Regions from separate parts of the Microbacterium sp. P26 genome, predicted to be linked through region 1. Evidence: predicted binding sites of a transcription regulator. Region 1 holds the regulator's gene; the other holds the start of a gene.
What was found. The regulator LexA, encoded in region 1, represses DNA repair genes until DNA is damaged. The targets are predictions, from matches to a motif close to TCGAACANNTGTTCGA.
Positions count from the first base shown of each region.

Region 2: M3667_RS05055 (Rv2578c family radical SAM protein) is a predicted target of LexA. The motif match lies at 3,001-3,016, and genes of this name have one in related genera.

Region 1 is NZ_JAMAXZ010000001.1:215,358-221,403, reverse strand. Features, by position in the region: gene M3667_RS01130 (prolyl oligopeptidase family serine peptidase) at 1-797, opposite strand, end outside; gene M3667_RS01125 (hypothetical protein) at 857-1,720, opposite strand; gene lexA (transcriptional repressor LexA) at 1,938-2,627, opposite strand; gene M3667_RS01115 (LysM peptidoglycan-binding domain-containing protein) at 2,884-3,234, shown strand; gene M3667_RS01110 (histidinol-phosphate transaminase) at 3,293-4,387, shown strand; gene hisB (imidazoleglycerol-phosphate dehydratase HisB) at 4,384-4,998, shown strand; gene hisH (imidazole glycerol phosphate synthase subunit HisH) at 4,995-5,645, shown strand; gene priA (bifunctional 1-(5-phosphoribosyl)-5-((5-phosphoribosylamino)methylideneamino)imidazole-4-carboxamide isomerase/phosphoribosylanthranilate isomerase PriA) at 5,692-6,046, shown strand, end outside.
Region 2 is NZ_JAMAXZ010000002.1:296,872-302,917, forward strand. Features, by position in the region: gene M3667_RS05050 (DEAD/DEAH box helicase) at 1-1,813, shown strand, start outside; gene M3667_RS05055 (Rv2578c family radical SAM protein) at 1,886-2,992, opposite strand; gene M3667_RS05060 (hypothetical protein) at 3,124-3,816, shown strand; gene M3667_RS05065 (M15 family metallopeptidase) at 3,889-5,082, shown strand; gene M3667_RS05070 (pirin family protein) at 5,087-6,046, opposite strand, start outside.

The sequences.
Region 1 (6,046 bases):
CAGAGGCCGCCGCCGGTGTCGGCATCCGCCGGGGCCACGGGCTGAGGGTCCGACCAAAGGGGGCGGCGGAACAGGTTCCAGCGCCCCTCGGGGTCGTCGGCGTAGAGCAGTTCGTCGTCGGCGATCCACACGGGCTGCAGCGGCGCGCGCTGCGGGCCCCCGGCCGCCTCTCGCACCACTCCCGTGGCGAGGTCTTTGACCGCGATCGAGGTGGCGTCCCAGGGCATGTCGGGATGGTTCCAGGAGACCCAGGCCAGGTGCGTGCCGTCGGGGGAGAGTGCCGGCTGGGCGAGGAAGTCGCTGCCGTCGGCGAGCACGTCGATCGAGCCGGAGTCGTCGGTCGCGATGGCGACGATGGCCCGCGATGGTACGCGCGCGGCGCCGTGGATCTCGCGCACGGCGAGGAGGACGCCGTGTTCGAAGCGCAGGCCGCCGTGGCGGACGGTCTCATCGGGAGCGGTCAACGCGCGCGCCTCACCGCCGGGGCGCAGGGCGTAGACCCGCTGGTCGGTCTTCTCGACGTAGTACAGCTCTGCGTCGTCGGACGCCGTCCAGGCGCCTCCGCCGTACTCGTGAACCCCAGAGCGCGCGTTGGCAGGTGCGGGCAGGACGGTCTCGATCGAACCGTCCGCGCGCGTGCGCTTGACCGCCACGCGCCCCGCCTCGCTCGGCACGGACTCGCCCCACCACACCTCGTCGCCCACGAGGAGGGCGCCGTCGATGCGCGGCGACGACTGCGCGACGGATTCGGGCGTGATCGGCGAGGGCCAGGAACCGTAGGGGAGGGTGTCAGCCATGACTCCACCCTAGGCAGGGCTTCCGACATCCGCGGATGCCGTCATCCGGGAACGGACCGTCAACCGCCCAAAGACCGTTTCGCGACGCCGAGTCCCGAGACCCAGTCGCGGATGACCTGCTTCTGGGCCTGGTCGCAGCTGTATCCGTAGCCGACGCTGACCTCCCAGTAGGAGAGATCGTCGACGGGGACCTCGTGCTCGAGCGACCATCCGTCGAGGAACGTCAGGGCGTAGCAATCGGCCATCGTCTCCGAATCGCCGTCGAAAGCCGTGAGCGCCAGATTCGTGGCCCGGGGATTGGTGAACTGCAGGACGTGCGCGTACTCGTGGTAGGCGACGCCGGTGCGGATCCAATCGGTCATCTTCGGGTCGGCCCGTGTGGAGCTCGCCACGCGCACCTCGAACGGATCGGTGCTCGCGACGCAGGCCAGGGCATCCGCCCCGCAGTCCGCGGCGATGTCGGCGAAGGTCGTCGAGACCCAGCCGGCCCCGAGACGGTCGAGCGCCGCCTCCCAAGGGGACGACGAGGTGTTGGTCGCCACGCGCGACCGGGCCGCCTCGGTCTCGTACGTCAGACTCGCGGTCAGGGCGGCGATCTCGTTGGCGTCTCGTCGGAGGCCCGCGGCGTCCCAGCGGTGCGCCCAGGCGTCGTCGACGATCGTCTCGACCCGGTCCCACGGCACGAGCGAGTCGTAGGGCAGCCCGACGAGAGGGTCGACGGCGTCCAACAGGCCCGAGACCGCGGCGCCGAACTCTTCTTTCCGTTCGATCAGGTCGCGCTGTTCCTCGAGCCGCCGATCCTGCTCCGTGATGCGGTTCTGCTGTCGCTCGATCTGCTCGGAGGCGCTGTCGAGACGCATGATGACCCAGACGAAGGCGATGCCGGCCGCCAAGACCACGACGGCCAGGACGACGCTCAGCACGATCGTGCTCGTGCGGGGTCGGCTGCTCGGCGACGGCGCAAGCGGCGCGATCGGTCGCGAGGACGCCTCCGCGTCGGCCGGCGGTGTCTCAGGCACGGACGGAACAGCAGGCGGATTCGTGGACACGGTGCTCGCTTCCTCGGGGTCTGCGCTCACGCTACTGGTCGATGACTCCGCTGCGCGATCGTCCGCCCGCGCCTTCTCGCTCCCGCGCGCGTCAGACGGCGCGGAGGACCGCGACCACGCGACCGAGGACGACGGCGTCGTCGCCCAGGATCGGTTCGAACGCGCTGTTGCGGGGGAGGAGCCACATGTGGCCGTCGCGGCGGCGGAAGGTCTTCACCGTGGCTTCTCCGTCGAGCATCGCCGCGACGATCTCGCCGTTCTCGGCGTTCGCCTGCGACCGGATGACGACCCAGTCGCCGTCGCAGATGGCCGCGTCGATCATGGAGTCGCCCGAGACCTTCAGCATGAACAGCTCACCCTTGCCGACGAGCTGACGGGGGAGGGGGAAGATCTCCTCGACCTGCTGCTCGGCGGTGATCGGCACACCGGCGGCGATCCGACCGACGAGAGGCACGAGGGCGGCGTCGCCGAGCGCGGGCGCGGTGTCGGCGGGGTTCTCGGCCGCGGCGCCGGGGAGGTCGATCAGCACCTCCATCGCGCGCGTCTTGCCGGGGTCGCGTCGCAGGTAGCCGCTGAGCTCGAGCTGGTTCAGCTGGTGGGTGACGCTCGACAGCGACTTGAGGCCGACGGCGTCGCCGATCTCGCGCATGCTCGGCGGATAGCCGTGCCGGGCGATCGAACGCTGGATGACCTCGAGGATGGCGAGCTGCTTGTCGCTGAGGCTCTTGCGTCGCCGGGTCTGCGGCCGCTCGCGGCCGGCGGCGGTCGTCGCGTCGGTCATCTGTGCTCCCCTCGCGCCGCGGAAACCACGGCGGAAATTCGAATGTCGGAGGTTGGTGGTGAGGTCTCCGTGTCGAAACCGTATCCGGTGGACGACCCGAATGACACGGAGCCTCGCGCGTGTCGCGTTCGATCGGTCTCCGAGACACGGGGTGTTGACACATCAAAAGTATCGAAGATAGATTCGGAATACAGATTCGCACCACCGCCCTCCCGGCCGAGGGCGGGGTGCGAATCTCTCCACCAAGGAGCACACCATGAGCAGCATCGCCTTCACCGCACCGACCACCCGCCTGCGCATCACCGCTCGCGGGCGCCGCGTCGTCGCTTTCCTCGTCGCCCTTCCTCTCGCCATCGCGCTCGGCGTCGCGATCGTCGGCGGCGGGTCCGCGCTCGCATCCGGCGAGGCCGGCGCCCCCGCCGGTTCGTTCGCCGAAGTGACCGTCATGAGCGGCGACACGCTGTGGTCGATCGCCGAAGACCTGGCGCCGGCGGCAGACCCGCGCGATGTCGTCGCCGAGATCACGCGCCTCAACGCCCTCTCGGGCGGAAACGTCACGGCAGGACAGCGCATCGCCATCCCGGCCGCCTACGCCCCCGTCGGCTGACTCGCGAGCTCTCGCCGCGAGTTGCGGCCGTGATCCACAGCCGTCGCCGCCGCCTACCATGGGTGAGGTGACTGTGCGCCTTGACGACCTGCCTCTCCGCGACGATCTCCGGGGTATGACCCCGTACGGGGCGCCGCAGGCGGCTCTGCCCGTCGCGCTCAACGTCAACGAGAACACTCACCCGGTTCCCCAAGAGGTCGCCGACGACATCCTCGATGCCATCGCCCGGGCCCTGCGCGACGTCAACCGCTACCCCGACCGAGAGTTCACCGGTCTGCGAGAGGCCTTCGCCGGTTACCTGGGTCACGGGCTGTCCCCCGACCAGATCTGGGCGGCCAACGGCTCGAACGAAGTTCTGCAGCACATCCTGCAGGCGTTCGGCGGACCGGGCCGCACCGCGATGGGCTTCGCCCCGACGTACTCGATGTACCCGATCCTGACGCGGGCGACCGGCGCCTCCTGGATCGCGGGCGAGCGCGAGCACGACTTCTCGCTCACCGCCGAGTCGGCCGCCGCGCAGGTGCGCGAGCGCCGCCCCGACATCGTCTTCCTGTGCGCTCCGAACAACCCCACCGGGACTCCTCTTCGCCTCGACGTCGTCGAGGCCGTCTACGAAGCCACCGACGGCATCGTCATCGTCGACGAGGCGTACGAGGAGTTCGCGCCCCGCGACGAGCCCTCCGCGGTCTCGCTGCTGCCCGGGCGCCCTCGCCTGGTCGTCTCACGCACGATGAGCAAGGCCTTCGCCTTCGCCGGGGCGCGCGTGGGCTACCTCGCCGCCGACCCCGCGCTCGTCGACGCCCTGCGCCTCGTCCGCCTGCCCTACCACCTCAGTGCGCTCACGCAGGCGGCGGCGACCGCCGCCCTCGCGCACGCTGACACGATGCTGTCGATGGTCGACGAGATCGTCGCCCAGCGCGACCGGATCTCGGCCACCGTGGCCGCCCTCGGCTACACCGCCCACGAGTCGTGGACGAACTTCGTGCTGTTCGGCGGGGTCGACGACCCCGCCGCTACATGGAAGGCCCTGTACGACCGCGGAGTGCTGATCCGCGACGTCGGCATCGCGCACCACCTGCGTGTGACGGCGGGCACGGCCGACGAGACCACGGCGTTCCTCGACGCACTGGCCTCGGTAGGATCGCGGTCATGACCGGCCCCGCCTCGCCCCGCACCGCCTCGATCACCCGCGAGACGAGCGAGTCTCGCGTCGAACTCGAGCTCGACCTCGACGGTCGCGGCACCAGCGACATCTCCACGAGCGTGCCGTTCTTCGACCACATGCTCACGGCGTTCGCCAAGCACTCGCTCACCGACCTGCGCGTCCGCTCGACCGGCGACACCCACATCGACGCCCACCACACCGTCGAAGACACCTCCATCGTGCTCGGTCAGGCCATCCGTCAGGCGCTCGGCGACAAGTCGGGCATCGCGCGGTACGGCGACGCCCTCGTCCCCCTCGACGAAGCGCTCGCGCAGGCCGTCGTCGACATCAGCGGGCGTCCCTACCTCGTTCACACCGGAGAGCCCGTCGGGTTCGAGCACCACCTCATCGGCGGTCACTTCACCGGATCGCTCGTGCGGCACTCGTTCGAGGCGATCTCGACCCACGCCGGTCTGACGGTGCACGTGCGCGTCCTGGGCGGACGCGACCCCCACCACATCGCCGAGGCCGAGTACAAGGCGCTCGCCCGCGCCTTCCGTCAGGCGAAGGCCCTCGACCCCCTGGTCGACGGCATCCCCAGCACCAAGGGAGCGTTGTGACCTCGAAGCCCGTCGTCGCGGTCCTGGATTACGGGTCGGGCAACGTCCACTCGGCGGTCAAGGCGCTGGTCGAGGCCGGGGCGGACGCCCGCCTAACGTCCGACCGTTCGCTCCTCCTCGACGCCGACGGGCTGCTCGTGCCGGGAGTCGGTGCGTTCAGCGCCGTCATGGGCGCGCTCAACGCCAGCCGCGGCGGAGAGATCATCGACCGACGCCTCGCGGGAGGTCGGCCGGTGCTCGGCATCTGCGTCGGCATGCAGGTGATGTTCGACCGCGGCATCGAGCGCGGCACCGACACCCCGGGTCTGGGGGAGTGGCCCGGTACCGTCGGCGAGCTCGCCGCACCGGTCCTGCCGCACATGGGCTGGAACACCGTCACCGCCGGCGAAGGCTCGCGCCTGTTCGAGGGCATCGAGAACGAACGGTTCTACTTCGTGCACTCCTATGCCGCGCAGGAGTGGTCGCTCGAGGTCACCCCGCCCTTTCCTCAGCCCTCGGTCACCTGGTGCACCTACGGTGCGCCGTTCATCGCCGCCGTCGAGAACGGGCCGCTGGCAGCGACGCAGTTCCACCCCGAGAAGTCGGGCGAAGCCGGCATCCGCCTGCTGTCCAATTGGATCGGCGGCCTGCGCGCGACTACTGTGTGACCTCGTGCCCCGGCTCGGCGAGATGCGCCGAAGGGTGCGAGGAGCCATGAACGATTTCGCGTCCACGCCCGAACTTGTGCTGCTTCCCGCGGTCGACGTCGCCGACGGCAAGGCCGTCCGTCTGACCCAGGGTGAGGCCGGTACCGAGACCAGCTACGGCGACCCCGTCGACGCCGCCGCCGACTTCGCTCGCCAGGGTGCCCAGTGGATCCACCTGGTCGATCTCGACGCAGCTTTCGGTCGCGGCAGCAACGCCAGCGTCATGCGCAAGGTCATCAAGCAGGTCAAGGGTGTGCAGGTCGAGCTCTCCGGCGGCATCCGCGACGACCGTTCGCTCGAAGCCGCTCTCGAGAGCGGTGCGAGCCGCATCAACCTCGGAACCGCAGCTCTCGAGAACCCCG
Region 2 (6,046 bases), on a different contig from region 1:
CCGGCCCGCGCGTTCGTTCGACGAGCGTCCCGCTCGCTCCTTCGACCGCAACGAGCGTCCTGCCCGCTCCTTCGACCGCAACGAGCGTCCGGCTCGTTCGTTTGACCGCAGCGAGCGTCCTGCGCGTTCGTTCGATCGTGACGAGCGTCCCCGTCGCGACGCCGGTGACCGTCCGGCCCGGTCGTTCGACCGCAGCGACCGTCCCGCCCGCTCCTTCGACCGCAACGAGCGTCCCGCGCGTTCGTTCGACCGCGACGAGCGTCCCCGTCGCGACGCCGGCGAGCGTCCCGCGCGTTCGTTCGACCGCAGCGAGCGTCCTGCCCGTTCGTTCGACGACCGTCCGGCCCGCTCCTTCGACCGCACCGAGCGCCCCGCGCGTTCGTTCGATCGTGACGAGCGTCCCCGTCGCGACGCCGGTGAGCGCCCCGCGCGTTCGTTCGACCGCAGCGAGCGTCCTGCCCGTTCGTTCGATGACCGCCCCCGCCGCAACGACGGCCCGAGCCGCAACGACGGCCCGAGCCGCAGCGATTGGAACAACACCCCGAAGCGCTCCGCCGAGCACGAGCAGCGCGTCGACGTCGTGCACGAGCGCCTGCAAGCCGAGGCCGTGGACGCCGCGACCGTGACCGGCGCCGGCTTCGCCGAGCTGGGTCTGGGCGACAACCTCGTTCGCGCCCTTGCCGGTCTCGGTGCGGCGAGCCCCTTCCCGATCCAGGCGGCCACCGTCGCTCCGATCCTCGAGGGACGCGACGTCCTCGCCCGCGGCCGCACCGGCTCGGGCAAGACCATCGCCTTCGGCGCACCGCTGGTCGAGAGCATCCTGCGTTCGCAGGCGGGTCAGCGTCGGGAGTTCGCTCGCGCCCCCAAGGCGATCATCCTCGCCCCCACGCGCGAGCTCGCCCTGCAGATCGACCGCACCGTGCAGGTGCTCGCGCGCAGCGTGGGCCTGTTCACCACCCAGGTCTACGGCGGCGTGCCCCAGGCGCGTCAGGTCGGTGCGCTCAAGAAGGGCGTCGACATCGTCATCGGCACCCCGGGTCGCATCGAAGACCTGCTGAACCAGGGCAAGCTCGACCTCTCGCAGGTGCAGGTCGCCGTCCTCGACGAGGCCGATCACATGTGCGAGCTCGGCTTCCTCGAGCCCGTGCAGCGCATTCTGCGCGCGACCAAGAAGGGCAGCCAGAAGCTGCTGTTCTCGGCCACGCTCGACCGCGAGGTCGCGGCCCTGGTCGACGAGTTCCTCGTCGAGCCGGCCGTCTACGAGGTCGCCGGTGAAGACCAGGACTCCAGCACCATCGAGCACCGCGTTCTCGTCATCGAGCACCGCGACAAGGCGCAGATCCTCGACTCGCTCGTCGACCGCGCCGGCAAGACGCTCGTCTTCGCCCGCACCCGCGCCTATGCCGAGATGCTCGCCGAGCAGTTCGACGACGCCGGGATCTCGGCCGTCGCCCTGCACGGTGACCTCAACCAGCAGAAGCGCACGCGCAACCTCGAGAAGCTCACCTCGGGTCGCGTGAACGTGCTCGTCGCAACCGACGTCGCCGCCCGCGGCATCCACGTCGACGACATCGACCTGGTCATCCAGGCCGACGCCCCCGACGAGTACAAGACGTACCTGCACCGCTCGGGCCGCACCGGTCGCGCCGGTCGCGCCGGCACCGTGGTCACGCTGATCACGCGCCAGCGTCGTCGTCGCATGACCGAGTTGCTCGACCGCGCCGAGATCGAGGCTCCCTTCGAAGAAACCGCGCTCGGCGACGACGTCCTCGAGGAGCTCTCGGGCCGTCAGCTCTCGAACGTCGACGCGTAATCGTCGTCAGGGAGGCCCTCGTCCGCATCGCGCGGACGGGGGCCTTCGTCGTACGCCGGCCATGTCGCGACCTCAGAAGAGCGTGGGCTCGCTCGCCGGCGCGACACGGGGGCGGGCGGATGCCGGGACCCCGGTCGACCTGATGGGTCCGAGGCTGCTCGCCGGCGTCGGCGTGCGTGCCGCGAGGCCGGGCTGCGGGCGTCCGCGCGGGTGGTTGTCTTCGTCCCACCCGTCGAGGCGGTGCATGCGCAGGAGCGGTCGCATGCGCTTGCCGAGCCAGGTGCGGTAGGCCTTCGGGGCGGAGGTCGACACGCCGGGGTACAGCCCCCGGTACGACGACACGAGGTGCGGGTGCTCCCGCTCGAGCCACTCGAAGAACCACTGCTTCGCCCCCGGGCGCAGGTGCAGCGCTCCGTAGACGACGCGCGCCGCACCCGCAGCGCGGACGCGGGCCAGGGCGTGATCGAGGGCGGCGATCGAGTCGGTGAGGTGCGGGATGATCGGCATGAGGAACACCGTCACGCGGAACCCCGCCTCCGTCGCCGCGCGCACCGTGTCGAGGCGCGCCTCGGCGCTGGGGGTGCCCGGCTCGATCGAGTGCTGCAGTGTGTCGTCGAACACCGCGATCGACATCGCCAGCGACACCTTCACCTGTTGCGCCGCCTCAGTGAGCAGCGGAAGGTCGCGTCGGAGCAACGTGCCCTTCGTGAGGATCGAGAACGGCGTGCCGTTGTCGGTCAGGGCGCCGACGATGTCGGGCATGAGGCGGTAGCGCCCCTCGGCACGTTGATACGGATCGGTGTTCGTCCCGAGCATGACGGGCTCGCGGGCCCACGACCCGCGCCGCAGCTCTGTGCGCAGCACGTCGGCGACGTTGACCTTGACCACGATCTGCGAGTCGAAATCGGCGCCGTAATCGAGGTCGAGGTATTCATGCGTTTTTCGAGCAAAGCAGTACGAGCAAGCATGAGTGCATCCGCGATAGGGATTCACCGTCCAGTCGAACGGCATGGCCGAAACCCCGGGAACGCGATTCAATGCGCTCTTGCAGAGGACCTCGTGGAAGGTCATGCCGGCGAACTCCGGCGTCGTGACCGAGCGGACGAGACCGTCCATGCGCTCCATGCCCGGGAGGGCTCCCGAGTCGTCGACGCCGAGTTGTTGACCTTGCCACCGCATACCGATATTCGAACACATGTTCTACATCGTGGCAAGCCCCGGCAGCGGATAATCGCTCCCATGCTCGAATCCCCTCGCGATACTGTGACAGGCGTCGCTGGTTCGTCCGCCGCGACGGGAACGAGGGGCGCATGGAGACCGTGCGACACGTGCGAGGCCACGCGCTGTTGACGGCGGCCGGGCGCCGCCTCGAGCCCCTGCATCCGTCGTGGGTCGAGCGCCATCCCGCAGCCGCAGGGTGGATCTGGCTCGCGGCGATGGCCGTGCTGATCGTCGTCGTCGACCTCACGGACGGCCCGGAGCTGCTGCGGGTGGCGGTGTCGCTGAGCGCCGCACTGCCCTCTCTCGGCTCCACGCTGCTCGTGCTGTCGCAGACGCCTCGTGCGCACCTGGAGTCGGAGCCGTCGATCCTCGGTCATTTCTTCGCGCGCTTCTTCGCCCTGCTCGGGGCGCTCATCCTGTGGATCGGATCCGTCGTACTCGGTGCGGCCGTCGCGGTGCAGCTGACCGAGGATTCCCGCTCGAACACCGAAGCGGCATGGGAGGAGGCGCTCGAGATCTTCGGCGCCGTCGTGCCCTTCATCGTCGCGGTGCTGTGGGCCGTGCTCATCTTCCGCTGCGTCGGGTACATCGCGCGCCTGCGCGGGTGGGCGCCGGTGCCGACGCGGCACCGCATCCCCGAGCAGCTCTTCGCCGAGTCGCCGCGCACCCGGCGGGTGGTGGTCGGGCTCGCGCATCCCGCCCTGCTGCTCGTCGCCGGCACGCTCAGCATCGTCCTCGTGTTCGTCGCGGCGGGTGAAGTCGCCTTCAGCGACGCGCTGTGAGGGCCGCGCGGGCGTCCACCGGGTAAGGCGGGGTCGACCGGTCCGCGGTCCCGGGAGACAATGGGACCAGTCATGTCCCCCGATTCCGAGCTCTCTCCCCGCCGCGCCGCGCGCGCGGAGGCCGAGCGACTCGCGACGGCGGCGCTCTCCGTGCCGGTCGCCCCGGCCCCGGCCGAGACGTCCGCGTCGCCGACGCGCCGGGCCTTGCGCGAGGCCGGACCGAGCGCGGCGCCGCTTCGCCGTCGCTCGTTCGCGCCGGTCGAGGCCTCGCCCTCCTCGTCCGACGGCGGTCGACTCCGTGCCGCGACCGCGTGGTTCTCCGCTCTGCCGACGGCCCGCCGTCGCCGGCTCGCGGTCGTCGCCGGCGCGTTCGCGGTGGTCGTCGCGACCGCGACGGTGGCCGTCGGCCTGGCGATCGGCGCAGGGGCGGATGCCACGGCTTCCACGAGTACCGACGACTCCGCCGTGACCGCGGCGATCGCCGGTCCCCCCGCTGTCCCCTCCGAGGGGCTGCCCGTGCCCGAGGTGTCGGCGGTGGCGGCGACCGCCACCCCGTGCGATGACCCGGCCGTCACGGCGGCGCTCTCGGCCGGAGACGACGGTGCTGCCATCGCCGCGGCGGGCGGAGGCAGCGCGTTCCGTGAGGCCGTGGCATCCGGAATCGCGCCCTGCGTATCGCTCTCCGACCCGAACCGCGAGTGGGTCGTCGTCAACAAGCAGCGCCCGCTCGACCCCGTCGACTACTACCCAGGCGACCTCATCATGCCCGCGAACGTCCGCGCGCTCGAAGACTCCGCGCTGCGCACCCCGGCGGCGAACGCGCTCACCGCGATGGTGAAGGCCGCCTCCGACGCGGGGGCCGGCGAGATCGGCTACCTGAGCGCGTTCCGCTCGTACACGACCCAGCAGTCCACCTACGCCGGCCGCGTGCGCGTCAGCGGCGTGGAGGGTGCCGATCGCGAGAGCGCCCGACCCGGCTACAGCGAGCACCAGTCGGGTCTGGCCGTCGACATCGTGCCCTGCAACGGTTCGTGCCGCACCCTCGACGACGTCGCCGCGTCGGCTCAGGGCGCGTGGGTGCGCGAGCATTCGTGGGAGTTCGGCTTCGTCACGCGGTACGCCGAGGGCCGCGAAGCGGTGAGCGGATACGAGCCCGAGGCGTGGCACCTGCGCTACATCGGTCCCGAGCTCGCACGCGCGTACCACGAGGGCGGCTTCACCACCCTCGAGGAGTTCTTCGGCCTCCCCGCGGCGCCGACCTACTGAGCGATCAGCCCCGCCGCCTCCGTGGCGTGAGCCGCACCGCCGGCAGGGGCGGTGCGGGAATGCGCTCGGGACCGTGGTCGATCACGGTCCCGAAGCGCGGCGCCTGTGCTTCCCACGCCTCGCGGGCCTCGACGATCTCGTCGTGCGAACGACCCACGAAATTCCACCACATGACGATGTCAGCTTCGAACGGCTCCCCGCCCAGCAGGAACACCCGGGCGCCTTCGTCGCTGCGCAGTTCGACATGGTCGCGGCCCCGGCCGAGGTAGAGCAAGCGGGTGTGATCGACGGATGCCGTGGACCCCGACTCAGCAGGAGTGCCGGGTCGTCGCGCGGCGTCGGCGTTCACGGCATCCGCCCCCGTCTCGACCTCGGCGGTGCCCGTCATGCCGTACAAGGCGTACTCCCACTCGGGACGGAGGGGAACGCGGACGGTGGCGCCGGCCGGGAGGCGGAGTTCGGCACCCACGATCGGCGTGTGCACCGTCGCGGGCGAAACGACCTCGCCGAGCGCGCCCATCACCACGACCGCCTCGGCACCCTCGCCCAGGTCGAGCACCGGCAGGTTCTCGTGGCGCTCGAAGGCCGGCTCCCCGTGCCGCCGGGCTTCGGGCAGCGCCACCCAGAGTTGCAGGGCGTCGAGGGGGATCGGGCCCTCACCGACCGAGTACTCGGAGTGAGCGATGCCCGCGCCGCTCGTCATCAGGTTCAGGGCACCGGGGCGCACGACGACGTCGCTGCCCACGGCATCGCGATGCCGCACCTCGCCGATGATCGGCCACGTCACCGTCTGCAGTCCGATGTGCGGGTGCGGCTCGACGCGCATGAGCGTGTCTTGCGGGCCGAAGCGGTCGAGGAAGCACCACGCACCCACCATCGGCAACGCGCGGTGGGGGAGGGTGCGGTGCACTTCCATGCCGCGCACGCCGCCCAGCGGCACCTCCCGTGCCTCGACGATCAACGC